DNA from 2 places in the Curtobacterium sp. MCBD17_035 genome. Region 2 is predicted to be linked to the other one. Evidence: predicted binding sites of a transcription regulator. Region 2 holds the regulator's gene; the other holds the start of a gene.
What was found. The regulator HrcA, encoded in region 2, represses chaperone genes, less so after heat shock. The targets are predictions, from matches to a motif close to TTNGCACTCGNNNNNNNCGAGTGCNAA.

Region 1: the regulator HrcA is predicted to act here: its motif matches at 1,904-1,930, upstream of groL (chaperonin GroEL).

Annotation. Positions count from the first base shown of each region.
Region 1 covers NZ_CP126279.1:2,995,399-3,010,386, forward strand. The annotation lists gene groL (chaperonin GroEL) at 248-1,867, opposite strand; gene DEI93_RS14075 (cold-shock protein) at 2,198-2,401, opposite strand; gene DEI93_RS14080 (LytR C-terminal domain-containing protein) at 2,685-3,245, opposite strand; gene DEI93_RS14085 (DUF3263 domain-containing protein) at 3,242-3,544, opposite strand; gene DEI93_RS14090 (DUF2332 family protein) at 3,653-4,837, opposite strand; gene DEI93_RS14095 (GNAT family N-acetyltransferase) at 4,827-5,324, opposite strand; gene msrB (peptide-methionine (R)-S-oxide reductase MsrB) at 5,383-5,787, shown strand; tRNA gene DEI93_RS14105 (tRNA-Thr) at 5,832-5,904, shown strand; gene DEI93_RS14110 (glycoside hydrolase family 25 domain-containing protein) at 5,943-7,817, opposite strand; gene DEI93_RS14115 (aldo/keto reductase) at 8,048-9,079, opposite strand; gene DEI93_RS14120 (alpha/beta fold hydrolase) at 9,090-9,899, opposite strand; gene DEI93_RS14125 (NAD(P)H-hydrate epimerase) at 9,940-10,635, shown strand; gene DEI93_RS14130 (2-deoxy-5-keto-D-gluconate 6-phosphate aldolase domain-containing protein) at 10,667-11,605, opposite strand; gene DEI93_RS14135 (DsbA family protein) at 11,769-12,785, opposite strand; gene DEI93_RS14140 (ABC transporter ATP-binding protein) at 13,058-14,158, shown strand; gene DEI93_RS14145 (DUF4032 domain-containing protein) at 14,275-14,988, shown strand, end outside.
Region 2 covers NZ_CP126279.1:1,331,975-1,346,962, forward strand. The annotation lists gene DEI93_RS06335 (ComEA family DNA-binding protein) at 1-18, shown strand, start outside; gene DEI93_RS06340 (ComEC/Rec2 family competence protein) at 15-2,630, shown strand; gene holA (DNA polymerase III subunit delta) at 2,543-3,562, shown strand; gene rpsT (30S ribosomal protein S20) at 3,804-4,064, opposite strand; gene DEI93_RS06355 (pyridoxal phosphate-dependent aminotransferase) at 4,234-5,376, shown strand; gene lepA (translation elongation factor 4) at 5,495-7,351, shown strand; gene DEI93_RS06365 (DUF1990 domain-containing protein) at 7,348-8,088, shown strand; gene DEI93_RS06370 (DUF1990 domain-containing protein) at 8,085-8,738, shown strand; gene DEI93_RS06375 (HAD family hydrolase) at 8,758-9,492, opposite strand; gene hemW (radical SAM family heme chaperone HemW) at 9,575-10,792, shown strand; gene DEI93_RS06385 (DUF4870 domain-containing protein) at 10,868-11,275, opposite strand; gene hrcA (heat-inducible transcriptional repressor HrcA) at 11,451-12,488, shown strand; gene dnaJ (molecular chaperone DnaJ) at 12,569-13,684, shown strand; gene DEI93_RS06400 (16S rRNA (uracil(1498)-N(3))-methyltransferase) at 13,688-14,431, shown strand; gene DEI93_RS06405 (histidine triad nucleotide-binding protein) at 14,520-14,870, shown strand; gene DEI93_RS06410 (PhoH family protein) at 14,944-14,988, shown strand, end outside.

The DNA of each region.
Region 1 (14,988 bases), 1.7 Mb from region 2:
GCCTCCCGGCCGTACCGCAACGCGGAGCACGTGCGCGCCCGACCTGTGGACGGCCGCTGCCCGGCTCCCCCGGTGGAGGACCGGACACCTGGCCCGACTCCCCCTCCGCCGAGATCGCAGTCGTTGCCGGTGTGCGGTGGGTCAAACCGGCAACAAGTGCGATCTCGGCGGAGGGAGAGGAGGGAGGAACGGCGAACGGGCCGCCCTCCCGGAGGAGAGCGGCCCGTTCGGAGCCGTCAGGCGTGGATCAGAAGTCCATGCCACCCGTCGGGTCGGCCGGAACCGGCGCCGACTTCTCGGGCTTGTCGGCGACGACGGCCTCGGTGGTGAGGAAGAGACCGGCGATCGACGCGGCGTTCTGCAGCGCCGAGCGCGTGACCTTCGCCGGGTCGATGATGCCCGCAGCGACGAGGTCGACGTACTCACCCGTCGCGGCGTTGAGGCCCCAGCCCGACTCGAGCTCGCGCACCTTCGCGGCGACGACGCCCGGCTCGAGACCGGCGTTCAGCGCGATCTGCTTGAGCGGCGCGTCGATCGCGACGCGGACGATGTTCGCGCCGGTCGCCTCGTCACCCGTGAGCTTGAGGCCCTCGAGCGCGGTCTTGCCGGCCTGGATGAGGGCGACACCACCACCGGCGACGATGCCCTCCTCGACGGCGGCCTTCGCGTTGCGGACGGCGTCCTCGATGCGGTGCTTGCGCTCCTTGAGCTCGACCTCGGTCGCGGCACCGGCCTTGATGACGGCGACGCCACCGGCGAGCTTGGCGAGGCGCTCCTGGAGCTTCTCGCGGTCGTAGTCCGAGTCGGTCGACTCGATCTCGCCGCGGATCTGGCGGACGCGGCCGGCGATCTGCTCGGAGTCCCCAGCGCCCTCGACGATCGTGGTCTCGTCCTTGGTGATGACGACCTTGCGGGCACGGCCGAGGAGGTCGAGCGTCGCGTTCTCGAGGCTGAGGCCGACCTCTTCGGAGATGACCTGGCCACCGGTGAGGATCGCGATGTCCTGCAGCATGGCCTTGCGGCGGTCACCGAAGCCCGGAGCCTTGACGGCGACGGACTTGAAGATGCCGCGGATCTTGTTCACGACGAGCGTGGCCAGGGCCTCGCCGTCGACGTCCTCGGCGATGATGAGGAGCTGCTTGCCCGACTGGATGACCTTGTCGACCACCGGGAGCAGGTCCTTGATGTTCGAGATCTTCGAGTTGACGATGAGGATGTACGGGTCCTCGAAGACGGCCTCCTGGCGCTCCGGGTCCGTGACGAAGTACTGCGACAGGTAGCCCTTGTCGAAGCGCATGCCCTCGGTCAGCTCGAGCTCGGTGCCGAAGGTGTTGGACTCCTCGACGGTGACGACGCCCTCCTTGCCGACCTTGTCGATCGCCTCGGCGATGAGCTCACCGATCGTGCTGTCGGCGGCCGAGATCGACGCCGTGGCGGCGATCTGGTCCTTGGTCTCGATCTCCTTGGCGTTCTCGAGGAGCGCGGCGGAGACGGCCGCGACGGCCTTCTCGATGCCCTTCTTGAGGCTGATCGGGTCGGCGCCGGCGGCGACGTTGCGGAGGCCCTCACGGACCAGCGCCTGCGCGAGGACCGTGGCGGTGGTGGTGCCGTCACCCGCGACGTCGTCGGTCTTCTTGGCGACCTCCTTGACCAGCTCGGCGCCGATCTTCTCGTAGGGGTCGTCGAGCTCGATCTCCTTGGCGATGGAGACACCGTCGTTGGTGATCGTGGGGGCGCCCCACTTCTTCTCGAGGACGACGTTGCGGCCGCGCGGGCCGAGCGTCACCTTCACGGCGTCGGCCAGCGTGTTGAGGCCGCGCTCGAGGCCGCGACGGGCCTCCTCGTCGAAAGCAATGATCTTAGCCATGTGTGTTCCTCGTCCCTCCCGGACGTCGCAATGGTCTTGGCACTCGGTACAACTGAGTGCCAACTGATTCTGGCACTCGCACCTGTCGAGTGCAACACAGCGACCTCACGCGGCATGCCGCGTTCCGGGGACGCGGACCGGGAGGCCCGCCATCGTCCGACATCGGACCCCACCACCGGGGTCCCGGTCGGGGCCCCACCACCGGAGTCGCGGTCGGGGGCCCACCACCGGGGCCCCCTCCACACGACGACGAGCGCGCCGCCCCATCGGGGACGACGCGCTCGGACGCGTGGCGGTCGACGACCGTCGCCGGCGGACCGGCGACCGAGGTCAGGCCGGTCGGACGGACTCGGCCTGCGGACCCTTCGAACCGGTGCCGACGTCGAAGGTGACCGCCTGCCCTTCTTCGAGGACCTTGTAGCCGTTCATGTCGATCGCGGAGTAGTGGACGAAGACGTCCTGCCCCCCGCCGTCGACGGTGATGAACCCGTAGCCCTTCTCGGCGTTGAACCACTTGACGGTGCCGTTGGCCATTCTCTTGCTCCCTGCGGTGTTGCATTGCCACTGACGACGGCGCGACCGGTCCGCGACCGCCGGGTCCGAGCGCATACCTGCCTCACCCGGGTCTTCGCGGTGGAGGCACCGGCACGGTGTCGCCCTCGGATCACTGGGGTGACCAATTCCAGATCGTATCGGCGGACGCGCCGCCGACAAGAGGTGCGGACCAACTTCTTCATCCCGGCCGACGGAACTCAACATGCCCGAAACAAACGTGCAACAAACGGCACGACGAGTGGGGCGGAACGCCCGTCGCTAGTCAGCCGGCGTAATCGGCGCCGAGCACCACGGTGACGGCCGCGTTCGGGAACGCCGACGACTTGGCGACGGTTCCGACGCCGAGCGTCTTGACGATCCCGCGCGCGATCGCCGCCTCGGCATCCGTCTGGTAGTAGACGATCGTCTGCGAGGCGTCCTGGGACCCGGCGTTGCCGTCGCTCGCGACGACCCAACCCGCGTTCTCGAGCGTCGCGGTGCCGGTGGCGGCGAGTCCGGCGGTGGAGGTCCCGTTGAGCACCGTGAGCGTCATGGTCTTCGGCTGGTCGCTCGGCGCGGCGGTGGCGGCCGTCGTCGACGAGGACGACGCTCCGCTCGTGGCCGACGCGGACGCGGACGACCTGGTCGTCCCGGGGTCGGTGAACTGCGTGCTGTTGTTGGCGACCTCGAGCACGACGATGCCGATCGCGACGAGCACGGCGCAGGCGAGCGCGGACCAGGCCACCAGGATCCAGCCACGGCCGCGCCTCGGGAGACCGCGGTGTGCCCCGACCCTCGGGCCGTCGGCGACGTCGTCGAATCGGTCTCGGGGGTATCTCGTCATGGCTGTCCTGCGGGCCCTTCACGGTCGGCGCGAGGCGGTGCGAAGGACCGCGCGGCGCGGGCACTGGTCCGTGCCCGGCGCAGTCGCTGCAGTCGCGTCACGAGCTGCGGATCGTAGGCGAGCGCGGCCGGAGAGTCGATCACGCGGTTGAGCACCTGATAGTAGCGGGCCGGCGACATGTCGAAGCGGACGCGGATGTCGGCTTCCTTCGTCCGGTCGTGCCGCGTCCGATCGTGCTCGAACGTGAGGATGCTCCGTGCGAGCTCCGAGAGATCGGAGTCGGTCCGGGATCCGGTCACGTCGGTCCTCCTGGTCGGATGGCTCGCCGGTCGGCTGGCCTCCGGTCATGCTAGGGCGGCATCCACGCCGGACCCTGGCATGGCCCTGGCAGGTCGGAAAGACACCGATCAGGCCGTCGGTGCGCCGAGCGTCCAGGACGGGTCCGCGCCGAGGGGCGTGACGGTCGTGCCGTGGGCGTCGGCGAGCGCCAGGGCGACCCCGTCGAGCGAGACCGTGGCGAAGGCCGACGGAGCGGCGAGGTCGATGCCCCGCTCGGCGAGTTCCCCCACGGGCGGCAGGGTCGCGGCGACGTCGTGGAGCGACCCCGTCCGCTCCATCGCCACCCAGCGGACCCCGCGGTCCCGGAGCCGCTCGACGACGCGCTGCCGCTCCGAGCCCGGCAGGTAGACGAGCGTGCCGAGCGTGAGCACGACGGGCGTCGCCCCGCGCGGCAGCAGGTCGATCGCGCGGTCGAGGTCGTCCGGGGCGGTCCCGCGGACGGCGGTGTACTGGTCGGCCCGCACGGCGTCGGCGGCCCGCCGCATGAGCGCGACACGGTCGGTCGCCTCGACGGGGACGGACTCGACGAGCCGGTCGAACGCCCCGGGGAACCGCAGGTCGATCGGCGCCGGATCGAGCCCGACCCGCGCCACCACGTCGAGCTGGGAGGGCCGGCGCGGCCCCGTCCCGTCGGCCCGGCTCCCGGCGTCACCCGTCGACGGCCGGGAGGCACGGGATCGGCCCGCACCGCGCCTCCCGGCGGACGGAGCGGCGGGTCCCGGACGCATCTGGAACCGGAGCGGGATCTCCGGCTCGCGCGCGGCCTCGGCGACGCGGACGGTGTCGTCGAGCTCGTCGACGTCGACGGTGGCGTGGTCCGGGACGATGCAGAGGCCGGCGCTCACCCCCACCTCGAGGAGCGCGAGCGGCCCCGGGATGCCCGCGAGCACGGGGACGACCGGCGCCATGCGTCGGGGGTCGTTCGTCTGCGTCGTGGACACGGCGAGCTCGGCGAGCAGCCGGTCGGGGGCGTCGCGGACGAGCCGGAGGAGGGCCTCCCGGTCGGTCGGGTCGGCGCCCAGGCGTCGGGCGACGGCGAAGAGCAGCTCGGGCTGCCGCTTGGTCGGGGCGACGCGGATCAGCAGGTCGACGGCGGCGGCGTCACCGGCGATCGACGCCGCCCAGCGGGCGGAGGTCGGCGAGGCGGTCGCCATGCGCTCGGCGTGGTGACGGTAGCGGCGGCGGGTGGCCTCGGGGCCGTCCGGCTCCGGCTGGTGCGGGGGCTCCGCGCGGCCCGGCGCGTCAGCGGACAGCGTCGTCCCCGACCGCCGCTGCGCGGTACATCCCCACGTGGCGGATGCCCGCCTCGACGTAGGGTTCGCCGAACGGCACGAACCCGGCGGCGGCGTACAGGCCGGCGACGTACTCCTGCGCGTGGAGGAGGAAGGCCTCCTCCGGGTGGGCGGCGAGCACGGCGTCGACGAGCCGACGCGCGAGCCCCTGTCCGCGGTGCTCGACGGCCGTGGCCACGCGGCCGATGACCCGGGTCGCGGGCAGGTCGACGGCCGGCTGGACCTCGTCCGCGGCGGGCCGGATGCAGCGCAGGTAGGCGCGGGCGACGCCGTCCTCGCCGGGGACCCACCAGTGTTCCGTCTCCGGTTCGCGGTCCCGGCCGTCGAAGTCCTCGGCCGTCACGCGCTGCTCGAGCGCGAACACCCGGTTGCGCAGGCGGACGACGGCGTAGAGGTCGTCCGTCGTCAGGGCGTCCCACCGGCCACGGTGGACGGAATGCTCGGTCATCGGTGCGAGTTTAATGACATGACCGCGTCACGAGTGCGGTCACGACGAGGAGGAACCCATGGCATACAACGTGGAGAAGACCGACGCCGAGTGGCGTGAGGAACTCGACCCGCAGCAGTACGCCGTGCTGCGGCAGGCCGCGACCGAGCGCCCGTGGACGGGTGAGCTGCTCGACGAGGAGCGCGCCGGCGTCTACACCTGTGCGGCGTGCGGTGCGGAGCTGTTCAAGAGCGGCACCAAGTTCGACTCGGGCTGCGGGTGGCCGTCGTTCTACGAGTCGGTGCGCCCCGAGGCCGTGCAGCTCATCGAGGACCGCACGCTCGGCATGGTGCGCACCGAGGTCCGCTGCGCGAGCTGCGGTTCGCACCTCGGGCACGTGTTCCCGGACGGTTTCGGCACCCCGACCGGCGACCGGTACTGCATGAACTCGATCTCGCTCGGGTTCTCCCCCGCGGCGGACTGACCTCCGCCGCGACACCGCGGCTCGTCGGTACACTTGGCGGGCCAGCCGGCATGGCGCAATTGGTAGCGCACCGTACTTGTAATACGGGGGTTGCGGGTTCGAGTCCCGCTGCCGGCCCCGATCAGCCGCGTCCGCGGTGTCCGTCAGCCGCGGTGTCAGCGGCACGACCAGTCGAAGTCGACTCCGCTCGCCACACCCCCGACGACGTACTGCACCATGCTCACCCCGCCGTCGACGAGGCCCGGCCCGGCGCACGCCTCCTTCGCCCGGGCGAGCGGGGTCTCACCCGTGGCGATCCAGCTCGGCGCCGAGGCCAGGGCGCTGTTCGGTGTGGTCCCGCCACTGATGATCCCCCACTGGTACCCGGTCGAGTAGAGCCCGACGGCGATCCCCCGGGCGGCGAACGCATCGGTCATGCCGTCGAGCACCGCGACGTTCGTGGCGGGGTCCCGCCACGTGGCACCGGTCTCGACGTCGAGCCACCAGCGGTACGTCGTCGGATGGGACACGCCCCGGTCGACGACGTCGCGGACCGCGATGTCCCAGCCGTCCATGTACGAACAGGCGACGCCGTCGGAACCGGGCGTGCACACGCCGTACACGCTCGTGACCCTGGCCCCCTCGGGATCGACGTTCGCCGTCGGCCAGCCACCGCCCGGCACGTGGCGGCCCGGGTTCGCCGTGTTGACGTACAGCGCAGCACGGGGCTGCCCGGCACCGCCTGCGGAGTCCCGCGCCCAGGCGAGCTGCGCGGCGAGGCACGGGTTCGTCGTGGTGCCGGACCCGTCGTTCACACCGATCACCGCGAACGCCTGTCCCGCCGGCAGGGCCCCGTGGCACTGCGGCCACGAGACGTCGTTCCCGAGGCCGGAGGGCGCCGAGCCGTCCGTGAAGTAGCCGGCGACGTCCAGGTGGAGGGTCGCCGCGCCTCCCGACGCGACGGCCTGCACCGACGCCTGTCGGAGCGCGACCGGCACGAGTCCCGCCACGGCTCGGCCCGCGGTGAACGCCAGCGCGACCCCGCCGTCGTCCCGGCCGTAGGGGGCGACCCGGAGCGCACCGGCGGGGCCGGATCGTTCGAGCGATGCGGTGACGAGCACGGCGGTCGCGTCGCCCGGGACGCCCGCGCCCCCGGCGAGTTGGATCTGCGTCGCGGCGCCCGTCGTCGTGCCGGTGTACGCCCGGACGGCCGTCATCGGGGTGAACACGGCCCCGGAGTCCGAGCGCGCGTACGCGCCGAGCACGTCGAGGGTCACCGTGGCCGAGCCGGCCGACACCGCGACGGACAGGGCGCCGTCGTCGAGCTGGGCCACGACCGCGTTCGCCGCGACGGCCCCGCGCGTGAACTGCTGGACGCCGATCCGGTTCGTGCGTCCTGCCGGGCCGACCCGCAACGACCCCGGCGCGGTCGGGTGCACCACGGTGGCCTCGAGGACGACGGCGGTGGCGCCCGTGGGCACCGTGACGCCGTCCGCCACGGGGACGCGGACCGGATGCGTGCCGACCGTGCCACGGAACGCCCTGGTGGTGTCGACCGGCTGGTACGTCGATCCCTGCGCGGCGCTCGTGTAGGCCCCCGACACGATCACCGACACCGAGGCGGAGCCGTCCGACAGCGCGACCTGGAGGCGACCGTGGACGAGACGGACCGTCGCGAGCCCGGTGACGGTCGTGCCCGCCGTGACGCGCTGCGTGGCAACCGGTGCGTCCTGCCCCGCCGGCGTGACCCGGACCCAGCCGTCGTCCGTCGGAGCCGTGACGCGGACGTCGACGACGACGGCATCGGCCGCGGAGGCGACCCCCGCGCGACCAGCGACCGGCACCGCCACGGGTCGTGTGCCGACGTCGCCGCGGAACACGAGGGCGCGGGTCAGCGGCGTGAACCGGTCACCGGACGACCCGTCCGCCGCGAGGTGGGACGACCGTGCGGACCCGACGGCCACACCCGCCGCGACGGCGAGCGCGAGTACGCCGACGACCGCCACGAGCAACGCGGTGAGCCGGGCCGGACGCCTGCGTCCGCTCCGCATGGTCCCCCTCGGTCGACGTGGACGCTGCACGGCACGAGGCCACGCAACGCCCCCGGGGAGCGCGCGTGGCCTCGTGGTGCGTCCGGTCACGGATCAGGAGAGCGACCGGCGCGACAGCGGGTAACCAGCCCACCGATGCCGAGAGCATGACAGGCGGATCGACGTCGGACAACGTCTCCGAGCCACGCCGCGCCGCTTCCTGTGAGGATTCTTGGTATCGAGGGGGACGCTCAGCGGCCCCCGGTCAGCTTCCGGTCGCGCTGCGCCACACCGGCGGTGCCGTACGGGTAGTCGTCGATGCGGGGCGTGCTCGCCTCGGAGAGCGCCGTCAGCTCCTCCGGGGTCAGCACGAGGTCCGCCGACGCCAGGTTGTCCTGCAGCTGCTCCACCGTGCGGGCACCGAGGATGACCGAGGTGACGGCCGGCTGCGCGAGCAGCCAGGCCAACGCGACCTGCGAGTACGACGTGCCGTGGGCCTCCGCGGCCGCGCCGACCGCGCCGAGGACGGCCCACGTGCGCTCGTCCGCGTTCCGCGCCTCCCACGCCTCCATGCCGCGCTTCGGGTTCTCGCCCAGCCGGGTCGCACCCGTCGGGGCCTGGTCCCGCTGGTACTTGCCCGACAGCCACCCGCCGGCGAGCGGCGACCACGGCAGGAGACCGATGTTCGCGTCGAGGCACGCGGGCACGATCTCGTGCTCGATGTCGCGCACGAGCAGGTTGTACTGCGGCTGCAGGGTCACGGGCGGAGCCCAGTGGTTCGCCTTCGCCTCGTAGACCGCCTTCGTGATCTGGTAGCCGAGGTAGTTCGAGAACCCGTACGCGCCGATCTTGCCGGCGGACACGGCGTCGTCGAGGAACCGGAGGGTCTCCTCGATCGGCGTCAGTGCGTCCCACGCGTGCATCTGGTACAGGTCGATGTACTCGACACCAAGCCGCTCGAGGGACGCGTCGAGCGCCCGCGTCAGGTGGCGGCGCGAGAGGCCGACGTCGTTCGGGCCGTCGCCCTGGGGGAACCGGCCCTTCGTGGCGATGACGACCTGCTGCGCCTCGGTCGGGTGGTCTGCGAGCCAGCGACCGATGATCCGCTCGGACTGGTTGCCCGAGTAGACGTCCGCCGTGTCGATGAAGGTACCGCCGGCCTCGACGAAGGCGTCGAGGATCGTGCGTGAGGTGGGTTCGTCGGCTTCACTGCCGAACGTCATGGTGCCGAGCGTCAACGACGACACGGCGGCACCGCTGTTACCGAGGAGTCTGTAGTCCATGCCGTGGACGCTAGCCCTGGGTGGGCTCCGCGTCCGCTCGGGTGCGCTGCAGGAACGCGATCGCGGCCTCCCGGAACGCCCGGGAGGTCGGCGCGTTGAAGTGGTTCCGGCCCGGGATCTCGACGAACTCGGCACGCGGCGCCGCGGCCGCGAGGCGCTGCGACGCCGCGAGGATGCCGTCCTCGCTCCCCGCCGCCAGGAGCAACGGCTGCGTCGGCGCGTTGTCCGGTCTGGGCTCGACGCTGTCCCGCATCCCCTCGACCATCGCGACGAGCGCACGGAGGTCGTTGCCCGGGACCCCGGAGGCCATGGTCAGGTAGGCGTTCGTCACGCGGTCCTCGACGGGTTCGCCACGCTCGATGAACGCCCGCGCCTGGTCGACCCGGACCCGTCGCATCGGGTCCGCGTCCGGGATGCCCCCGAGGACCGCTCGGCTGATCCGGTCGGGGATCCGGTCCGCGGTGTGCCATCCGACGCGTGCCCCGAGCGAGTACCCGAGGTACGCGACGTCGTCGAGCAGGTAGGCGTCGACGACCGCGGTGACGTCGGCGACGAGGAGGTCCATCGAGTACTCCTGCGGCCGGTGCGGCTTGCTGCTGCGGCCGTGCCCGCGCTGGTCGACGACGACGACGCGGTGGCCGGCGCGCGTGAGGTCACGCGTCCACCCCGACGCGTGCCAGTTGAGGAGCCCGGATGACGCGAACCCGTGAACGGCGACCACCGCGGGGGCGTCCGGGTCGCCGTGGTCGTACGTGGCGATGTCGAGACCGTCCGGCGAGACGACGACGCGCGGACGGGGGGCTTCGGGGACGAGCGACATGGCGCGGACCAGGCTACCGACGACGTGGCATCGTGGCGGCATGGACGGCTACGGCGCAGACCAGATCCGGGCGGCCGAGGCGCCGCACCTCGCCGCGGGCGAGCCGCTCATGCAGCGGGCCGCCGCCGGACTCGCCGACGTGGTCGACGAGCTGCTCGGCGACCCCGCGGTCGTCCCCGGCGACGGCGAGCGCACCGTGCTCCTGCTCGTCGGCAGCGGCGACAACGGCGGTGACGCGTTGTTCGCCGGTGCGGCGCTCGCCGCACGCGGTCACCGCGTCGAGGTGCTGTGCCTCGGGTCGCGCGTGCACGAGGCGGGGGCGGCGGCCGCGCAGCAGGCCGGCGCGGTCCTCCTCGAGCACCCGGACGACGACGAGACGGTGCGGGCGGCGGCGCTGCGGGCCGACCTCGTGCTCGACGCCGCGCTCGGGATCGGACGGACGAGCTCGACGGCACTCCGGTCGCCCGCACGGGAGGCCGTGGGCGTCATCCGGGACCTCGCGCGGGACCAGCGCGCTCCGTCCGTCGTCGCCGTCGACGTCCCGAGCGGCATCGACCCCGACACGGGCGCGGTCGCGGACGACCACGTGCTCGAGGCCGACGTGACCGTCACGTTCGGCGGCGTCAAGGCGGGACTGCTGCGCGGTCCGGGGCGGGCTCTCGCGGGACGCGTCGTGCTCGTCGACGTCGGCATCGGCGCGGACCTCGCCGCGGTGGAGCCGCTCGTCCGGACCTGACCCGACCGGGAGCGCACCCGCCCCGCGGGACTCAGCCCCGCGCCTCCCGGTACGCCTCGACGAACCGCAGGTACGTGACGGCGATGAGGTCCTGGGCGTCCTCCTCGGCGAGGCCGCGGTCCAGGACGTCGCCGAGCGGCTGCTCCCAGATGCTCCGGCCGATCGCGAAGCCGACGAACCCGTCGAGTGGTGCGGCCACCGAGAGCCAGTGGTCGAGCGCGTCCTCCGAGGCGTCCCGACCGAGGATGACGCACTGCACGCTGTCCCGGCCGCCCTGCTTCGTGGCGGCGACGACCCGCTCGGCGTCCTCGCGGCGGTCGAGGCCCTCGATCTTCCAGATGTCCGGCTCCACGCCGTGCTCCTGCAGGAACCCGATGACGTCGACGGTGAGCGACGGGCGCAGGTCCCGGTCGTAGTCCTCGACCGACGCCTTCTGCTCGTCCGTGCCGGGGACGAGCAGTTCGAGCAGGAACGACCGGCCCGCGTCGCGCAGGGTGCGCGTCACGCCGGCGAGCCGTTCGGCCTGCCCGCGTCGTTCGTCGGCGTCGAGGTCCGGGTTGTCGCGGACGAGGACCTTGACGTGGTCGGGGTCGAACTCCTCGACGTGCTGCATCCACAGCCCGTCGTCCCCGTCGCCGTACTCGAACGTGAAGAAGTCGTGGCCCGACGCCTCGATCGGCATCGCGAGCTGGAGTCCCGCGGCCTTGGCCGCCCGTGCGACCTCGGCGCCGTAGCGTTCGTCGACGAGCACGCCGGTGCGCTCTCGGTCGGCTCCGCGGGTCAGGGCGTCGAGCAGCCCCCGGTAGACGAGCATCTTGCCGTCCCGGATCCGCTGGATGTCGTCCTCGTCGTCGGGCTGTCCGGACGCGATCCGGTAGGTGTGCTTGGCGAGCGAGTCCCGGTGGTCCATCGCCAGGATGAACACGGGATGCTCCGCGTCGAGCTGCGGTCGGTCGTCGAACGTGGACATGTGGCGCTCCCTCCGGGCGCGGCCCGGAAGGCCCGCCTCCACCGATCGAACGCCGTCGCCCTGGCAGCCGCCCGAGGGTCGGCGCGACCAGCCGCGGGTCGGCCCGCCCGCCCGCGGGTCGGCTCGCCCGCCCGCGGTTCGGCTCGCCCGCCCGCGGGTCGGGTCAGCCGGCCGAGGACGTCGCGGTCGGAGTCGGGGTCGGCGCCGGCGTCTCGTCGCCGGACGCGTACGTGCTGCCCGCGGCGGTCACGACGAAGGTCCGGAACTCGGCGTTCGTGAACGGCAGGCTGTAGTCGTACCGCTTGCCGTTCACGAAGATCGTCGGCGTGCCGGTGAGCTGCCGGAGCCCGGTGCCGGGCACCCCGTGGGTGAGGACGTCGTTCGTCCGCGCGTCCACCCACGCGGCGTAGCGCTGGGTGTCGATGCACCGCTCGATGGCGTCGAGGTGCCGGATCCCGTGCACGCCCGCCACGAGGTGTCGGAGCTGTGCGTCGTCGAGGCCCTTCGTGTTCTCCTCGGGCTGCTCGGCGTACAGCGCCTGGTTCACGGCGAAGAACTGGTCGGGCGACGAGTTCGCCACACAGACCGCCGCGTTCGCCGCACGGAGCGAGTACTTCGTGCCCTGCGATCGGTTCGTCAGGATCGCGATGGGGTGGATCTCGACGGTCGCGGCACCGGACGTCACGAGGCCCCGGATGTACGCGTTGTTCTCGTGCTCGAACTGGCCACAGATCGGGCAGAGGTAGTCGATGTACATCGTGATGTGGACGGTGCCCGCGACGTCGACCGCACCCGAGGCGTCCCCGGTCGCCGAAGCACTCGGCGTCGCCGATGCGGTGCCGCTCGAACCGGCGGACGCCGACGCACTCGACGTGGCACGCCCCGCGCCGCCGGCGTCACCGCGCCCCGCTCCGACCGCGCGCAGCCCCTGCCCGATGGTGATGCCGCCGCCCGCCATGTGCGCGGGCCCCGGACCGGCCGGCTGCACCGAGCGGACGAGCACGATCGACACGACCGCGACGATCGCGATGAGGACGACGACGAGGCCCGCCTGCAGCCCGATGCGCACACCGCGCTGGCGTCGCTTCTGGCGGGCCCTGGCCTGTTGTGCTCGGATCCTCGCAGCCGCGCGGCGCTCGTTCCGCGTGGCGCGCTCGTCGCCCTCGGGACGATTCGTCATACCGGTCCTCCGTGATCGGGCCGGCCCCTCCGGCCCTCCTGTCGTCCGCGGTACCTCCCGCACCGCCCGGACGGACCTGGGAAGTGTACTTGCGTGGGCTGGGAGACCGTGATCGGGAGGCCCATCGACGGCCGCGCCACTGGCGCCGACGTGCGAAACCGTGTTGTATGTCCCTCGATGGTCGATGTCGCCCATCCGGGGGCCTCAGGGTCACCGTTCCTCACTACGGATCGTCCGGCACGTACCTGCCGGTGAAGGAGCAAGAACGCATCATGGCGTCCGTCACCTACGACAAGGCAACCCGTCTCTACCCCGGAGGCAACCGCCCCGCCGTCGACGGCCTCGACCTCGACATCGCGGACGGCGAGTTCCTCGTCCTCGTCGGCCCGTCGGGCTGTGGCAAGTCGACCTCCCTCCGCATGCTCGCGGGCCTGGAAGAAGTGAACGACGGCCGGATCCTCATCGGTGACCGCGACGTCACCGACATCCCGCCGAAGGACCGCGACATCGCGATGGTCTTCCAGAACTACGCGCTGTACCCGCACATGACCGTCGCCGAGAACATGGGCTTCGCGCTCAAGATCGCCGGCGTCGGCAAGGAGGAGCGCGCGACCCGCGTCCTCGAGGCGGCCAAGCTCCTCGACCTCGAGCAGTACCTCTCGCGCAAGCCGAAGGCGCTCTCGGGTGGTCAGCGTCAGCGCGTCGCGATGGGCCGCGCGATCGTCCGTCAGCCCCAGGTGTTCCTCATGGACGAGCCGCTGTCGAACCTCGACGCCAAGCTCCGCGTCCAGACCCGCACGCAGATCGCGTCGCTCCAGCGTCGGCTCGGGGTCACGACCGTCTACGTCACGCACGACCAGACCGAGGCCCTGACCATGGGCGACCGCATCGCGGTCCTCAAGGACGGCATCCTCCAGCAGGTCGGCACCCCGCGCGACCTGTACGAGAAGCCGAACAACGTGTTCGTCGCCGGGTTCATCGGCTCGCCGGCCATGAACCTCCTGCCGGCGGACATCGCCGACGGTGGCGTGCGCTTCGGCACGTCGATCGCCGCGGTCGACCGCGACGTCCTCAGCAACGCCAAGTCGTCCAACGTCACCATCGGGGTCCGCCCCGAGGACGTCATCGTCTCGCAGTCGGGCGAGGGCCTGCCGGTCCAGGTCGACGTCGTCGAGGAGCTCGGCGCCGACGGCTACCTGTACGGCCACAGCGAGGCCGCCGGGAGCCGCGTCGACGTCGTCGCACGCGTCGACGGCCGTCACCACCCCTTCGCGGGCGACACCGTGTACATCACGGCCCAGCCGGGCCGCGTGCACGTGTTCGACACCGAGTCGGGCGAGCGCCTCGGCGACAAGGCCGTCGTCAGCGCCTGATCGGACCGACACCACCGGGAGCCTGCCGGACCGCCCCACGAAGGCGGGCCGGCAGGCTCCCGGCGTTCGGCCAGACCGTACCGTCCGCACCCTGCACCACCGAAAGCGACCCCCTCGTGCCCGACTCGATGTCCATCACCGCCGCCACCGTCGACCCCGGCCTGCTCGACCTGCCGTGGGACCTCCCGCTCGACGCCTGGCCCGACGACACGATCGCCGCGCTACCGAAGGGCATCTCGCGACACCTCGTGCGGTTCGTGCACCTCAGCGGCTACGTCGTGGCGGTCAAGGAGACGAGCGAGGAGCTCGCCCGCAGTGAGTACGACATGCTCCGGACGCTCCAGCGCATGGACGTCCCGTGCGTGGACCCGGTCGCCGTCATCACGAACCGCGTGGGACGTGACGGGGAGGCCCTGCAGCCGGTCCTCGTGACCCGGCACCTCCGGTTCTCGCTCCCGTACCGCGCGCTCTACTCGCAGACGCTGCGCCCGGACACCGCGACGCGCCTCGTCGACGCCCTGGCGGTCCTCCTGGTGCGGCTGCACATCATCGGCTTCTTCTGGGGCGACGTCTCGCTCTCGAACACCCTCTTCCGCCGCGACGCCGGAGCGTTCGCCGCGTACCTCGTCGACGCCGAGACGGGCAAGCTCTACCCCGGCGGCCTGTCGAACGGGCAGCGTGAGAACGACCTCGAGATCGCGCGCGTCAACATCGCCGGCGAGCTCCTCGACCTGGAGGCCGGCGGTCGCCTCGACGAGAACGCGGACCCGGTCACGGTGTCCGACGGCATCGTGGCCCAGTACCGGACGCTGTGGAAGGAACTGACCGGG
Region 2 (14,988 bases):
GACCGGGTGCGGGTGTGACGTCGCTCGGTGCGCCACGTCCCGATCTCCGGCTCGTCGTGCCGGTGGCCGTGGCCTGGGTGGTCGCGGTGGTCCTGGTCGCCAGTCCCGGGCACGCGGTCCCGGTCGCCATGGCCGCGGGAGTCGCCGCGGCCACAGCGGTCCTGGTCGTCCTCCGGGTGGTCCGTCGCGGGCGGACGGGCCCACCCCGAGCGCACAGCGGACCGCTCGGCGTCGTCGGCCTCGTCGCGCCCACCCTGCTGCTCGTGGCCCTCGTCGCGGTCGCCGTCGACGTGCGTGACGCCGTGCGGCGTCCGGAAGCCATCCGAGCGATCGACGACGGGGCGGCCGTGGTCGCCGAGGTCGTGCTCGAGCGCGACGGCGAACCGGGCGAGCGAACGGTCCCCGGGCGCCTCGTCCGGATGGAGCACCGCGCGGGTGGCGAGACGATCACGACCACCGGCCTCCGCGTCCCTGCCCGCGTGGTCCTCGCGGAGCCGGGCTCGACGGAGCACGACCCCGGTGCCAGCGACGTCGCCGTCCCACTCGTCGCGGGTGCCACGGTGCGTGTGCACGCGGAGCTGGTCGCCGGGACGCCGGGTGCGACCGCGTCCGTCCTGCTCTTCATCCGGGGCGACCCCGAGGTCGTCCACGCTCCCGCGGCGCTGCTCCTCGCCAGCACGACCGCCCGGCGCGCGTTCGCCGAGGTCACCGGGAGACTGCCCGGCCCCGGAGCCGGCCTGCTGCGCGGGCTCGCGATCGGGGACCGGAGCGGTATCGACGACCGGACCGCGGATGCGATGGAGGTGACCGCACTGACGCACCTCACCGCCGTCTCCGGCTCGAACTGCGCGGTGCTCGTCGGACTCGTGATGCTCGTCGGCCGGGCCGCACGCGCCCCGCGGCTGGCGCGTGTCGTGGTTTCGGTCGTCGTGCTCGGCGCATTCGTCCTGCTCGTGCGACCGGATCCGAGCATCGTGCGCGCGACGATCATGGCGGTCGTCGTGCTCGTCGTGCACCTGCGTGGACGACCCGTGCAGGGCGCACCGCTCGTGGCGCTGGCGACCATCGGCATGCTCGTCGTCGACCCGTGGCTCGCCCGGTCCTTCGGGTTCGCGCTCTCCGTCCTGGCCACCGCGGGGGTCGTGGTGGTCGCCCCGGTCCTGGCGTCGCGTCTCGCCGGACGACTCGGACCCGTCGTCGCGGCGTCGCTCGCGGTACCGGTCGCGGCGCAGGCCGCGTGCTGGCCCGTCACCGTGGTGCTCGCACCGTCCATCCCGACGTACGCCGTGCTCACGAACCTGGTCACGGAGCCGTTGGCTCCCGTCGCGACCGTCCTCGGGCTGGCGGCGTGCGCGCTCGCGCCCATCTGGTCGACCGGTGCCTGGTTCCTCGCGGCCGCCGCGTGGGCACCCGCCGCGGTCATCGCCGTCGTCGCGCGGGCGGCCGCGGCACTCCCGTTCGCGGTCGTCCCCTGGCCGGCCGGCCCGTTCGGCGCCGCGACGGCCGCACTGGTGAGCGCGGCGGTCGTGGCGGCCGTGTTCGTGCGCCGTGCTGCACGGGCGGTCCCCGTGGCCGCGGCGGTGGTGGTCGGGGTGATCGGCGTCTCGGTCGTCGTCGTGCCCGACGCCGTCGTCCGGGGGAGCGTCCCCGCCGACTGGTCGCTCGCGGCCTGCGACGTCGGCCAGGGCGACGCGGTCCTGGTGCGGCGGGACGACGCGGTCGCGCTCGTCGACACGGGCGACGAGCCGGAGCGGCTCGAGCGCTGCCTCGACCTGCTGGGGATCGACCGGATCGACCTCTTCGTGGCCTCGCACTACGACCGCGACCACGTGGGTGCGGTCGGGGTGGTAGCCGACCGCGTCGGGACCGCCCTCGTCGGCCCGCTCGGCCGCGCGGCGGACGCCGACGTCGTCGCCACCCTGCGGCGCGCGGGTGCCGACGTGGTCACGGCGGGCGCAGGCACCGCCGGCACGCTCGGGGATCTGCCGTGGCGGGTGGTGTGGCCCCCTCCGTCGACCACCGAGGGCGGGAACGACGCGAGCGTCACGGTCCTGTTCGAGCCGTCCCGGCGTTGCTCCGACTGCCTGTCGTCGCTGTTCCTCGGCGACCTCGGCGAGGCGGCGCAGCGACGGCTGCTCGCCATGGTGACGGCAGCCGGAGGCTGGCCGCCCGTCGACGTCGTCAAGGTCGCGCACCACGGCTCCGCCGACCAGGACCCGGCGCTGTACCGAGCGGTGTCGGCTCGGGTGGGCATCGTGAGCGTGGGTGCCGACAACCCCTACGGGCATCCCACCGACCGCGCGCTCGCGATGTTGGAGGCAGCGGGCACGGCGGCGCTCCGCACCGATCAGAACGGCACGGTCGTGCTCTCGGCGTCGGGCGGCGACCTCCGCGTCTGGCGCGAGCGGCCCGACCGAGGCGATCCCACTGCGGGGGTGTCGCCCGTCGCCCGTACACTGCTGGAGGTCGGTCGGGTCGGAGCCCGGCGTGGACCGGGTCGGGCACGGTCGGGTCCACCAACGTCCCGAGCGGGAGGCACACCATGGCGGCGAAGAGACCAGCGCGCGCAGCCGCGGCGATCGACCAGGTCCCGTGGTCGGCGATCCGGCCGGCACCGGTCGTCCTCGTGACGGGACCCGAGACCTTCCTCGCCGAACGAGCGATCACCTCGCTGCGCGATCTCCTGCTCGCCGAGGACCCCGCACTCGAGGTCCACGATCTCGAGGCCGACCAGTACGCGCCTGGGCTGCTCGCGACCCTCGCCAGCCCCTCGCTGTTCGGCGAACCCCGCCTCCTGCGCGTCGTCCAGGTCGAGAAGTGCACGGACGCGTTCATCACCGAGACCCTCTCCTACCTCCAGGCCCCGGCCGACGACGTCACGCTCGTGCTCCGGCATGGCGGCGGCGTCCGCGGGAAGAAACTGCTCGACGCGATCCGTGGTGGCACTGGCGGCGGGATCGAGGTCCAGTGCGACGAACTGAAGAAGGAGACCGACCGGATCGACTTCGTCCAGGCCGAGTTCCGCGCCGCGCGCCGGAAGATCAGCCTGTCCGCGGTCCGCACCCTCGTCGCGGCGTTCGCGGACGACCTCGCCGAACTCGCTGCCGCCTGTCGTCAGCTGCTCGCCGACGACGACCAGGAGATCACGGACCGGACGGTGGACCGGTACTACGGCGGCCGGGTCGAGACGAACGCCTTCAAGGTGGCCGACATCGCGCTCGCCGGTCGATCGGGGCCGGCCGTCGTGCAGCTCCGGCACGCCCTGGCGACCGGCGAGGCCCCCGTGCCGATCGTCGCGGCGTTCGCGAGCAAGATCCGCACGATGGCGAAGGTCAGTTCCTTCCGCGGGTCGAGCGGGCAGGCGGCATCGGCGCTCGGGCTGGCACCGTGGCAGGTGCAGCGGGCGCAGCGAGACGTCCAGGGCTGGAGCGAGGCCGGCCTCGCGAACGCGATCCTCAGCATCGCGGCCGCCGACACGGCGGTGAAGGGCGGGTCCCGCGACGCCCACTACGCGCTCGAGGTGATGGTCCGCGTCATCGCCCGCCGCGGTGAGGGGACCTGACCGGGCCGGGCATGGTCCGCCGGGTGCTGATCCCGTAGGCCGGATCCGCCGGGTGCCGACCCCTGCGCAGTGCGGCCCCTGCGCAGTGTCGACCCCTGCGCAGTGCGGACCCCTGCGCAGTGCCGACCCCTGCGCCGTGCTGACCCCCAAGCCCGAGCTGCGCCGCGCCGGACACGCGGAACGCCCCCGGCACCGAGGTGTCGGGGGCGTTCTGCGAGGTGCGGCTCGGCCAGCGCTCAGATCAGAGCGCGGCGACCTTCTTCGAGATCGCGGACTTGCGGTTCGCGGCCTGGTTCTTGTGGATGACGCCCTTGCTCACGGCCTTGTCGAGCTTCTTCGTCGCGACGACGAGGGCGGCGGCGGCCTTGTCCTTGTCGCCGGCGGCGATGGCCTCGTTCGTGTGGCGGATGTACGTCTTGAGCTCGCTCTTGTAGGCCTTGTTGCGCTCCTGGGCCTTCAGGTTGGTCTTGATGCGCTTCATCTGCGACTTGATGTTCGCCATGCGGTTCTGCTTTCTGTGTGTCTCGGACGGGTGAACGCGATCACAGGGATAGAGGGTCCGATCGCGGATCGCGCTCCACCTGTGGGAGATGGAACACGCAAGCCAGCGAGCAATGTTACCAGGACCACGAGGAGCGATCAACGCGCCACCCCTCGACTAGCGTTGCGCCATGCCATCGCTCGCGCCGCACATCAGCACCGTGCCCGACTCCGGCATCCGGCGGATCTACGAGCAGGCTCTGCTCCTCGACGACGCCATCATGCTCGTGGTCGGCGAGCCCGACGTGCCCGTGGCCCGGCACATCGGCGACGCGGCGCGGCGCGCGTGGACCGAGGACCGGACCAACTACACGCCGAACGGCGGGATCGCGCCACTGCGGCGGGCCCTCCAGGAGAAGCTGTCCCGCGAGAACCGGATCGACGCCGAGATCGAGCAGGTCTGGGTGACCGTCGGGGCGACCCAGGCCCTGCACCAGGCGATGGCACTGCTGCTCGCACCGGGCGACGAGGTCCTCGTGCCGGACCCCGGCTACACGACCTTCACCATGAACGCCCACATGCTCGGTGCGGTCCCGGTGCCGTACGAGCTTGCACCGGCGCACGGGTTCGAGCCGGACCTCGACGCCCTCGAGGCGAGCGTGACCGACCGCACGCGCGTGCTCCTGCTCAACTCGCCGTCGAACCCGCTCGGGTCGGTGGTCGGCGCGGAGACCGTGCAGCGGCTGCTCGCCTTCGCCCGTCGGCACGACCTCTGGGTCATCAGTGACGAGGTCTACGAGTACTTCACGTTCGGCGCGCGCCACGTCAGTCCCGCGTCCCTCGACGAGGACGACCGGGTGTTCAGCGTGTTCTCCCTGAGCAAGACGTACGCGATGACCGGCGTGCGCGTCGGGTACCTCGTCACGCCGAGGGGCATGGCGGGGACCATGCGGACGGTCCAGGAGGCCACGGTGAGCTGTGTCGCCGAACCCGACCAGTTCGCGGCCCTCGCGGCCATCGTCGGGGACCACTCGGCCGTCCAGGAGGCCCGTGACCACTACCGCGCGAACCTCGAGGTGGCGCGACAGGTCCTCGACGCGAAGGGCATCACGTACAACGACCCCGAGGGCGCGTTCTACCTGTGGATCGACGTCGCGCACGCGACCGACGGGGACGTCGCGGCATGGGCGGAGCGGTTCCTGCTGACGGAGCGCGTCGCGGTGGCGCCGGGTAGCGCGTTCGGGAGGGCCGGTGAGGGGTGGATCCGCGTGTGCCTGGCCGCGGACCCCGCGGTGCTCCGCGAGGGTCTCCGTCGTCTCCCGGACCCGCGCTGACGACCCTGCCGGCAGGGTCGCTCCCGTCCTCGCCGCGGTCGCCGCGGCCGGGTCTGGCCGCATCGGTCGGCTGCGCGTGGAACAATCGACCGATCCACCGCTCGACCTCAGAGGAACCGTGAGCCCACAAGCATCCGCACCACTCGAACCCGCGTCGACGGCGGCCGGGGCGATCCGCAACTTCTGCATCATCGCCCACATCGACCACGGCAAGTCGACGCTGGCCGACCGCATGCTGCAGATCACCGGCGTCGTCGAGGAGCGTGCGATGCGGGCGCAGTACCTCGACCGGATGGACATCGAGCGCGAGCGCGGGATCACCATCAAGTCGCAGGCCGTGCGCATGCCGTGGGAGCGTGACGGCCAGACGTTCGCCCTGAACATGATCGACACTCCGGGCCACGTCGACTTCTCGTACGAGGTGTCGCGGTCGCTCGCCGCGTGCGAGGGCGCGATCCTGCTCGTCGACGCCGCCCAGGGGATCGAGGCGCAGACCCTGGCCAACCTGTACCTCGCGCTCGAGAACGACCTCGAGATCATCCCGGTCCTCAACAAGATCGACCTGCCCGCCGCGGAGCCGGACAAGTACGCCGCCGAGCTGGCGCAGCTCATCGGCGGCGACCCGGCCGACGTCCTGCGCGTGAGCGGCAAGACCGGCGTGGGCGTGGCGGAGCTGCTCGACCGGGTCGTCGAACGCATCCCGGCGCCGGTCGGTCGCCTGGACGCCGAGCCGCGGGCGATGATCTTCGACTCGGTCTACGACAGCTACCGCGGTGTCGTCACCTACGTGCGCATGGTCGACGGGCGGATCAGCCCCCGCGAGAAGATCCAGATGATGTCGACCCGCACCACCCACGAGATCCTCGAGATCGGGGTGTCGAGCCCGGAGCCGGTACCGACGAAGGGCCTGGCGGTCGGCGAGGTCGGGTACCTCATCACCGGCGTCAAGGACGTCCGGCAGTCCAAGGTCGGCGACACCGTCACGAGCGCCGCGAGGCCCGCCACCCAGGCGCTGGCCGGGTACACCGACCCGAAGCCGATGGTGTTCTCGGGGCTGTACCCGATCGACGGCAGCGATTACCCGGACCTGCGCGAGGCACTCGACAAACTGAAGCTGTCCGACGCCGCACTCGTCTACGAACCCGAGACCTCGGTCGCGCTCGGCTTCGGGTTCCGCTGCGGGTTCCTCGGGCTGTTGCACCTCGAGATCATCACGGAGCGGCTGTCCCGCGAGTTCGGACTCGACCTCATCACCACCGCGCCGAGTGTGGTCTACGAGGTCACGACCGAGGACAAGAAGACCGTCGAGGTCACGAACCCGTCGGAGTTCCCGTCGGGCAAGATCGCCAGCGTCAAGGAGCCCGTCGTCCGCGCGGCGATCCTGGCGCCGAAGGACTACGTGGGCGCGATCATGGACCTGTGCCAGTCGCGCCGCGGCACGATGCTCGGCATGGAGTACCTCGGCGAGGACCGCGTCGAGCTCCGGTACTCGATGCCGCTCGGTGAGATCGTGTTCGACTTCTTCGACCAGTTGAAGAGCCGCACGCAGGGGTACGCGAGCCTCGACTACGAGCCCATGGGGGACCAGGAGGCCGACCTCGTCAAGGTGGACATCCTGCTCCAGGGAGACCAGGTCGACGCCTTCAGCGCGATCGTCCACCGGGACAAGGCGTACGCGTACGGCGTGCTCATGACCGGTCGCCTGCGCGAACTCATCCCGCGGCAGCAGTTCGAGGTCCCGATCCAGGCCGCGATCGGTGCGCGCATCATCGCGCGCGAATCGATCCGTGCCATGCGCAAGGACGTCCTGGCGAAGTGCTACGGCGGTGACATCACCCGCAAGCGCAAGCTCCTCGAGAAGCAGAAGGAGGGCAAGAAGCGCATGAAGATGGTGGGTCGCGTCGAGGTCCCGCAAGAGGCGTTCATCGCTGCGCTCTCCGGTGACACCGAGGCCAAGGACGCCAAGAAGAAGTGACCGCCGACGGTCCGGGGAGCGCCCACGCCGCACGTGCCGGTGCTGACCGCGACGCCCTGACCTACGCGCCCGAGGGCGGATCGCTCGCCCCCGACCTGGTGACGGCCCCGTCAGCGGGGTACCGCGCGCGGCAGGACGCCGCGTGGATCGGGCGCGGTCGTGCCTGCCACGACCGCACGGTCGACGCCGTGCTCCGCTGGGAGATCCAGGAGCGCGTCGGGATCCGGGTGGAACCGGAGGTCCGGGAGACCCAGGACCACCGGGAGACCCAGGACCACCGGGAGACCCAGGACCACCGGGAGACCCAGGACCACCGGGAGGCCCGGGACCACCGGGAGGCCCGGGAGGACCCGGACGGTCCGCGCGACCCGTCCCGACCCGGGCGACCGCACCCGCGCCTCCGCGCCGGAGACCGTGCTGTCCTGCACATCCGCGCGTACGGCGTCACCACCCACGCGCCGGTCCGCGCCGTCCGCGTGGTCGACGAGGAGACCCGCGGCGGCTTCGCCTACGGCACCCGTCGCGGGCACCCCGAGTCGGGCGAGGTCGCGTTCCTCGTCGAGCACCGTCCCGATGACACGGTCTGGCTCGTCGTGCGGTCGTTCTCACGACCGGCGAACCGACTGTGGGCGCTGCTCTGGCCGTTCGTGCAGTGGAAGTCGCGGCGCACGACGGCGCGCTACCTGCGGGTCCTCGCCGGGGGGAACGATCCCACGCTCGGTACGATGGGCGGATGAGCACCCGCGGCAGCCACCGCCCCACCGCCCTGACCTACGGCGCCGTCGGGGCGACCCAGGCGCCGGACCTCATGACCTACCCGCCCGAGGGGTTCACGCCGAGCGAGTCCCGCACGCGCATCGGCCACGGCGACCAGCGGTTCGAGACGGCGTGGGTCCAGACCCTGACCTGGCAGATCCAAGAGCGCAGCGGCATCCGGGTCCGTGTGGAGGACGTCCCCGACGACGACGAGGTCGGCTACACCCCCGTCGAGTTCGACGACGAGGGTCGTCCGGTCACACCGGCCTCGATCGGCGGCGGGACGACCGAGCGGTTCGCGCCGGACGGTACGCCGTTGCTGACCGCGGGGACGACCGCGACGCTGACGATCCACGCGTACGGGCGGGTCGTGCACGCCCCGGTCCGCGTCGTCTCGGTGATCGACGAACCGGACCGCAAGGGCTTCGCGTACGGCACGCTCGAGGGGCACCCGGTGTCGGGCGAGGAGTCCTTCGTCGTCGAGCGCACCACGGACGGCTCGGTGTGGCTGCAGGTGCGGCAGTTCTCGCAGCCGTCGTCGCGCGGGTGGCGGTTCCTCGGCCCGTTCCTCCGACGCCAGCAGCGGCGACTCGCCCAGGCCTACCTGCAGGCATTGCTCGGTTCCGACTGACGATCGCGCGTCGGGCCGTTCAGACCAGGGGTCGGAGCGCGGCGACGGCGTCCAGCAGGGTGTCGGCACCCTCCGCGCAGTCCGCGACGACCGCGACCGCGCTCGTCCTGCCGAGCTCGTCGACGTCGTGCACGCCGGTGGCGACCGCGATGAACGGGATGCCCGCCGCGTCGGCGGCGGTGCCGTCGCGGGGCGTGTCCCCGATGACCACCACCCGGTTCCCGCGGAGGTCCGCGGCCGCCCGGCGCGTCAGCGCCTGCCGCTCGACGTCCTCGTCCCCGAAGTACGAGTGCGCCCAGTCGAACGCGTCCGGGTCGAACCCGGCGCTGGCGAGCTTGAGGCGAGCCCGACCCGCGGAGTTCCCGGTGAGCAGCGCGGAGCGCCAGCCACGATCGGTCATGCGTTGCAGCAGGGCCATCACACCCGGCGCGGGCGTCCGCCGCTCACCCGACCGGTAGCGCTCCTCGGACAGGCGTTGCAGGTGTCCGCGGACGGTCTCGGACAGCTCCGGGTCGAGCCCGTGGGCGCGGAGGGCCTCGAGGATGATCCCGGCGTCGGTCCGGCCGTGCTGGTGTCCGACGAGCTGCTCGAGGTCCCGGCCCACGGTGCGCTCGAGCGCGAGGTGGTACAGGCTCCCGGGGACGGCGGCGTTCTCGACGAGGGTCCCGTCGACGTCCCAGAGGACGATGGTGCCGACGACGCTGTCGGCGCTGGGTTCCGGGTCCGTGCTCCCGGAGGTGGTGCTGTCGTGCATGGGACCATCATGGCGACCCCGTTCCGGCCGCGCGACCGGTGGTGTGACCCGGGGACGGCGGCAGGGTGGGACAATGGAGTCCGTGCCCAGCGCCCTGCCGATCGCCGATCCCGCCCCCGCGGACGGCCTGATCGTCCCCTCGGCGGACGCGGGAGGCGTCCCGTTCGGCGTCTACGTGCACGTGCCGTTCTGCCGTGTCCGCTGCGGGTACTGCGACTTCAACACCTACACCGCGTCGGAGCTGCGGGGCGTCCGGCGCGACGACTACGCGGGTCACGCGGTCCAGGAGATCCGGTTCGCGGCGTCCGTCCTCGACCGGTCGGGCGTCGCGCGTCGGCCGGTGTCCACGGTGTTCTTCGGCGGTGGGACCCCGACGATGCTGCCGGCGGACGACCTCGTGATGATCCTCCGTGCGATCGACGACACCTGGGGGATCCTCCCGGGTGCCGAGGTCACGACCGAGGCGAACCCGGACTCGGTCGACGCGGAGTCCCTGGCGACGCTGCGCCGCGGCGGGTTCTCGCGCGTGAGCTTCGGCATGCAGTCCGCGGTGCCCCACGTGCTCGCCACGCTCGACCGGACGCACGACCCGGAGCGGGTCCCGCTCGTGGTGGACGCGGCGCGGGCGGAGGGGCTCGACGTCAGCCTCGACCTCATCTACTCGACGCCGGGGGAGTCACTCGACGACTGGCGCCGTTCGCTCGACGCGGCGATCGGGTACGGGCCGGACCACCTGTCGGCCTACGCGCTCATCGTCGAGGACGGCACGGCCATGGGGCGTGCCGTCGCAAAGGGGCTCCTGCCGGCGCCGGACGACGACCTGGCCGCCGACATGTACGAGGAGGCCGACGCGCGTCTCGGCGCCGCCGGGTACAGCTGGTACGAGGTCTCGAACTGGGCCCGCGGTGCCGAGCACGCGAGCCGCCACAACCTGTCCTACTGGAAGGGCCACGACTGGTGGGGGGTGGGTCCGGGCGCGCACTCGGCCGTCGCCGGCACCCGATGGTGGAACGTCAAGCACCCGGCCGCGTACGCCGCGCGCGTGCTCGGGGGCGACTCACCGGCGGCCGGCCGCGAGACGCTCGACGACGAGACCCGGTACGTCGAGCGCGTCCTGCTCGCTGCGCGCGTGCGCGGCGAGCTGGCCACCGCGGAGCTCCGTCCCGAGGCGCGTGGGCGCGTCGCCGGGCTCATCGCGCGCGGACTCGTCGACGGCCGCGCCGCCCTGTCCGGGAGGCTCGACCTCACGCTGCGCGGGCGCCTCCTGGCCGACGCCGTGGTGCGGGAGCTGTTGGACTGACGGAGCGCCGGGGGAGCGGCGGGCTGCTGGCGGGCCTCCCGGCCGTGTCCGCGGGCAGGTGACCGACGGTGGTCGTCAGGCGCGGACGAACTCGATGCTCAGCGGGTAGCGGTAGAACTGCCCGGCGTTGGCGCGCACGGCCGCGATGACGCCGAACACGACCTGGATCACGGCGACGGCGAACAGGACGAGGACGCCGATGCCGAGCCACGACGTGATGACGCCGACCGCGTACGCGATCGCCATCGTGATGTGGAAGTTCAACGCGACCCGCGTGTGCTCGCGGACGAACGGTCCCCGGTCGCGCAGCACGAGGTACCCGACCAGCGGGACGACGAACTGGAAGAAGATCCCGCCGACGTGCACGAGGGTCGCCCAGAGGCGCTGGTCCTCGGGGCGCATCGGCTGCGGTGGCTGGTAGTGCCCCCACTGCTGTCCCCACTGCGGGTCCGGCTGCTGTCCGTAGGGCGGCGTCGTGCTCATGCCGGAAGCGTAACGGCTCGCTGTGACCGGTTCGAGGCCCAGGCGCTCCGCGGTTCGGCGTAGGATCAGCAGTCGGACCCGGAGAGTGCCAGCCCCGTGGCACAGCGGACGGTGCGAGCACCGCTGGACCCTCCGGACGCACATCGCGCACGAGCGGCAGGAGGGAGGGCGCGTCATGGTGTCGGAACGCAGTCTCGAGGTGCTCAAGGCGATCGTGCGCGACTACGTCGCGTCCCGCGAGCCCGTCGGATCCCGCTCCATCGTCGAGCGGCACGCCTTCGGGGTGTCGTCGGCGACGATCCGGAACGACATGGCCGCCCTCGAGGAAGAACAGCTCATCGTCGCCCCGCACACGTCGTCGGGGCGGGTGCCGACCGACAAGGGCTACCGGGTGTTCGTCAACCACCTGACGGAGGCCCGTCCGCTGTCGAGCGCGCAACGGCACGCGATCGAGACCTTCCTCGGGCGGTCGAACGACCTCGACGAGGTCCTCGGTCGCACGGTGCGTCTGCTGAGCCAGCTCACGAACCAGGTCGCGCTCGTGCAGTACCCCTCGATGATCCGCGCGCGGGTCCGGCACGTCGAATTCGTCCGGCTCAGTGAGACCCGGTTCATGAGCGTGCTCATCACGGACACCGCACGCGTCGAGCAGCGCATCCTCGAGACCGATCTCCGCGTCGAGGACGACGCCCTCACCGAACTCCGCGCCGTGCTCGGCTCCGCGGCCGTCGGGCTGCTGCTGCAGGACGTCCCCCGGGTGCTGCTCGGCATCCCCGAACGCGTGCGCCCCGAGCTGCAGGGGCTCGCCGCCGTCGTGGTCGCGGCACTCGTCGAGCAGGTCCGCGCGAACCGCCAGGACCGGCTCGTCATGGCGGGTGCGGCGAACCTCGCGAAGAGCGAGGACGACTTCGCCGGCGGTCTGTTCCCCGTGCTCGAGGCGATCGAGGAACAGGTGACCCTGCTCCGGCTCTTCGGCGAGATGCAGCTCGACGCGGTCGCCGTCGCCGCGAGCATCGGCGAGGAGAACGCCGCGTACCTCGGCACCGCCGGGGGACTCGACGCGACGAGCATCGTGGCCGGTGGGTACACCGCGGCCGGGGGCGAGGTCGCCCGGCTCGGCGTGCTCGGCCCGACCCGCATGGACTACGGCACGAACATGGCCGCCGTCCGGGCGGTGGCCAGGTACCTCTCGGGGCTCCTGGCCGACAATTGACCATCCGTCCGGACCGCCGGTCGTCCCGGACCGGGACCACCGAGCGGCGGACGCCGACCACTCCGACAGACTGAGGTGCTGTGGCAGACCACTACGAGGTCCTCGGCGTCGCACGCGACGCCGCCGACGCGGACATCAAGAAGGCGTACCGACGCCTGGCCCGGGAACTCCACCCGGACGTCAACCCGAGCCCGGAGGCGGCAGAGCGGTTCAAGGACGTCACCCACGCCTACGACGTCCTCAGCGACCCGGAGCAGCGGCGCCGCTACGACGCCGGTCCGCAGGACGGCACCTTCGGCGGCGGAGCCGGTGGCTTCGGCGACATCTTCGACGCCTTCTTCGGTGGTGGCGGTGGCGGATTCGGTGCGCGCGGCACCGGGCCGCGGTCGCGCGCCGAGCGTGGCCAGGACGCCCTGCTGCGTGTCGAGGTCGACCTCGAGGAGGTCGTGTTCGGCACGCACAAGGACATCGAGGTCGACACGGCCGTGCTGTGCGAGACCTGCGGCGGCTCGTGCAGCGCGCCCGGGACCCACCCGGTGACCTGCGACATCTGCGGGGGCACCGGGCACGTGCAACGGACCGTCCGGTCGCTCCTCGGCAACGTGGTCACGAGCGCGCCCTGCGGCACCTGCCGCGGGTACGGGACCGTGATCCCGAACCCGTGCCCGACCTGCCAGGGCCAGGGCCGCGTTCGCGCCCGCCGGACGCTCCCCGTCGACATCCCCGCGGGCGTCGACTCCGGTCTGCGGCTGCAGATGCCCGGTCAGGGCGAGGTCGGGCCGGCGGGCGGACCCTCGGGCGACCTGTACCTCGAGGTCAAGGTGCGGCACCACGACGTGTACAGCCGCGACGGCGACGACCTCCTCGCGACACTCGAGGTGCAGATGACCGACGCGATCCTCGGCACGACGACGACCATCGACGGGCTCGACGGGCCGGTCGAGCTCGAGATCCGGCCGGGGGTGCAGAGCGCCGACATCCTGACGATCAAGGACCGCGGGGTGACGCGACTGCGCGGTGGGGGTCGGGGCGACCTGCGCGTCGGCGTCCAGGTCGTCACGCCGACGAAGCTCTCGCACAAGGAACGCGGTCTCGTCGAACAACTCGCCAAGTCCCGGAAGGCGCCGGCGCCGCAGCTCGCCCGGTTCCAGCAGGGGCTCTTCGGCAAGCTCCGTGACCGCTTCTTCACCTTCTGATCCGTGGCGTCCCTGTACCTGGTCGACGACCTCGCCGGCGTCCGGCCCGGCGACGTCGTGTCGCTCGACGGCGCCGAGGGTCGGCACGCCGTCACGGTCGCGCGGATCCGCCAGGGCGAGGCGCTGCGGATCGGGGACGGCCGGGGCACCGTCGTCAGCGGCGCGGTGGCGGAGGTCGGCCGCGACGCGCTGACGCTCGCGGTCCGGTCCGTGGACGTCGAACCGGAAGGCTCGCCACGGCTCGTGCTCGTCCAGGCACTCGCGAAGGGCGGCCGTGACGAGATGGCGGTCCAGGCGGCGACCGAGATCGGCGTCGACGGCGTGGTGCCCTGGTCGGCTGCACGGAGCGTGTCCCGCTGGGAGGGTCCGAAGACCGAGAAGGGCCGTGCCCGCTGGGGCGCGATCGTCCGCGAGGCCGCGAAACAGTCGCTCCGGGCCCGGGTCCCCGACGTCGGACCGCTCGTCACGACCGCGACCCTGGCCGACGGGGCGGGCCTCCCGCCCTCGACGACGGTCCTCGTGCTCGATCCGCTCGCGGAGCAGCCGCTCAGTTCGGTGGCCGTTCCCGAGGGCGCGGGGGCGATCGCACTCGTCGTCGGTCCCGAGGGCGGCATCGCGGACACCGAGTTCGACCGCCTCACCGACGCGGGCGCCACGCGGGTCCGGCTCGGTGCGTCGGTCCTCCGCACGAGCACCGCGGGGCCCGCGGCGCTCGCCGTGCTCCAGGCGCGGCTCGGCCGCTGGTGACGGCTGCCACCGTCGGGGCGCCCGGCGCAGCGCAAGCCCAGCGCGAACAGCTCGGAACGGTGTCGCCAGCACGCCCTACGATGGAGCGATGAGCACCTCGCCGAGCGTCTTCTCGCGGATCGTCGCGCGCGAGATCCCCGCCACCGTCGTCGCCGAGGACGACCGCCTCATCGCGATCGAGGACATCGCTCCGAAGGCGCCCGTCCACGTGCTCGTCGTCCCGAAGACCGAGCAGTACGCCACCGTGGCGGAGCTCGCGGCCGGCGACCCGTCGCTGCTCGCGGACCTCGTCGCGATGGCCCAGCGGGTCGCCGACGAGCGTGCGGGGGGCCAGTTCCGTCTCGTGTTCAACTCCGGTGCGTCCGCCGGACAGACCGTGTTCCACGTCCACGCCCACGTCCTCGCGGGCGACCTCCAGGAAGGCACCCTTGCCGGTTAGCAGCACCGCACACCCCGCATCCTCGTCCGACGAGCCCGAGGTCACCGTCGACCTCGCCGTGGACGGCATCGCCATGGTGCAACTCCTCGGGCCGCAGGACCGCCTGCTCCGCACGGTC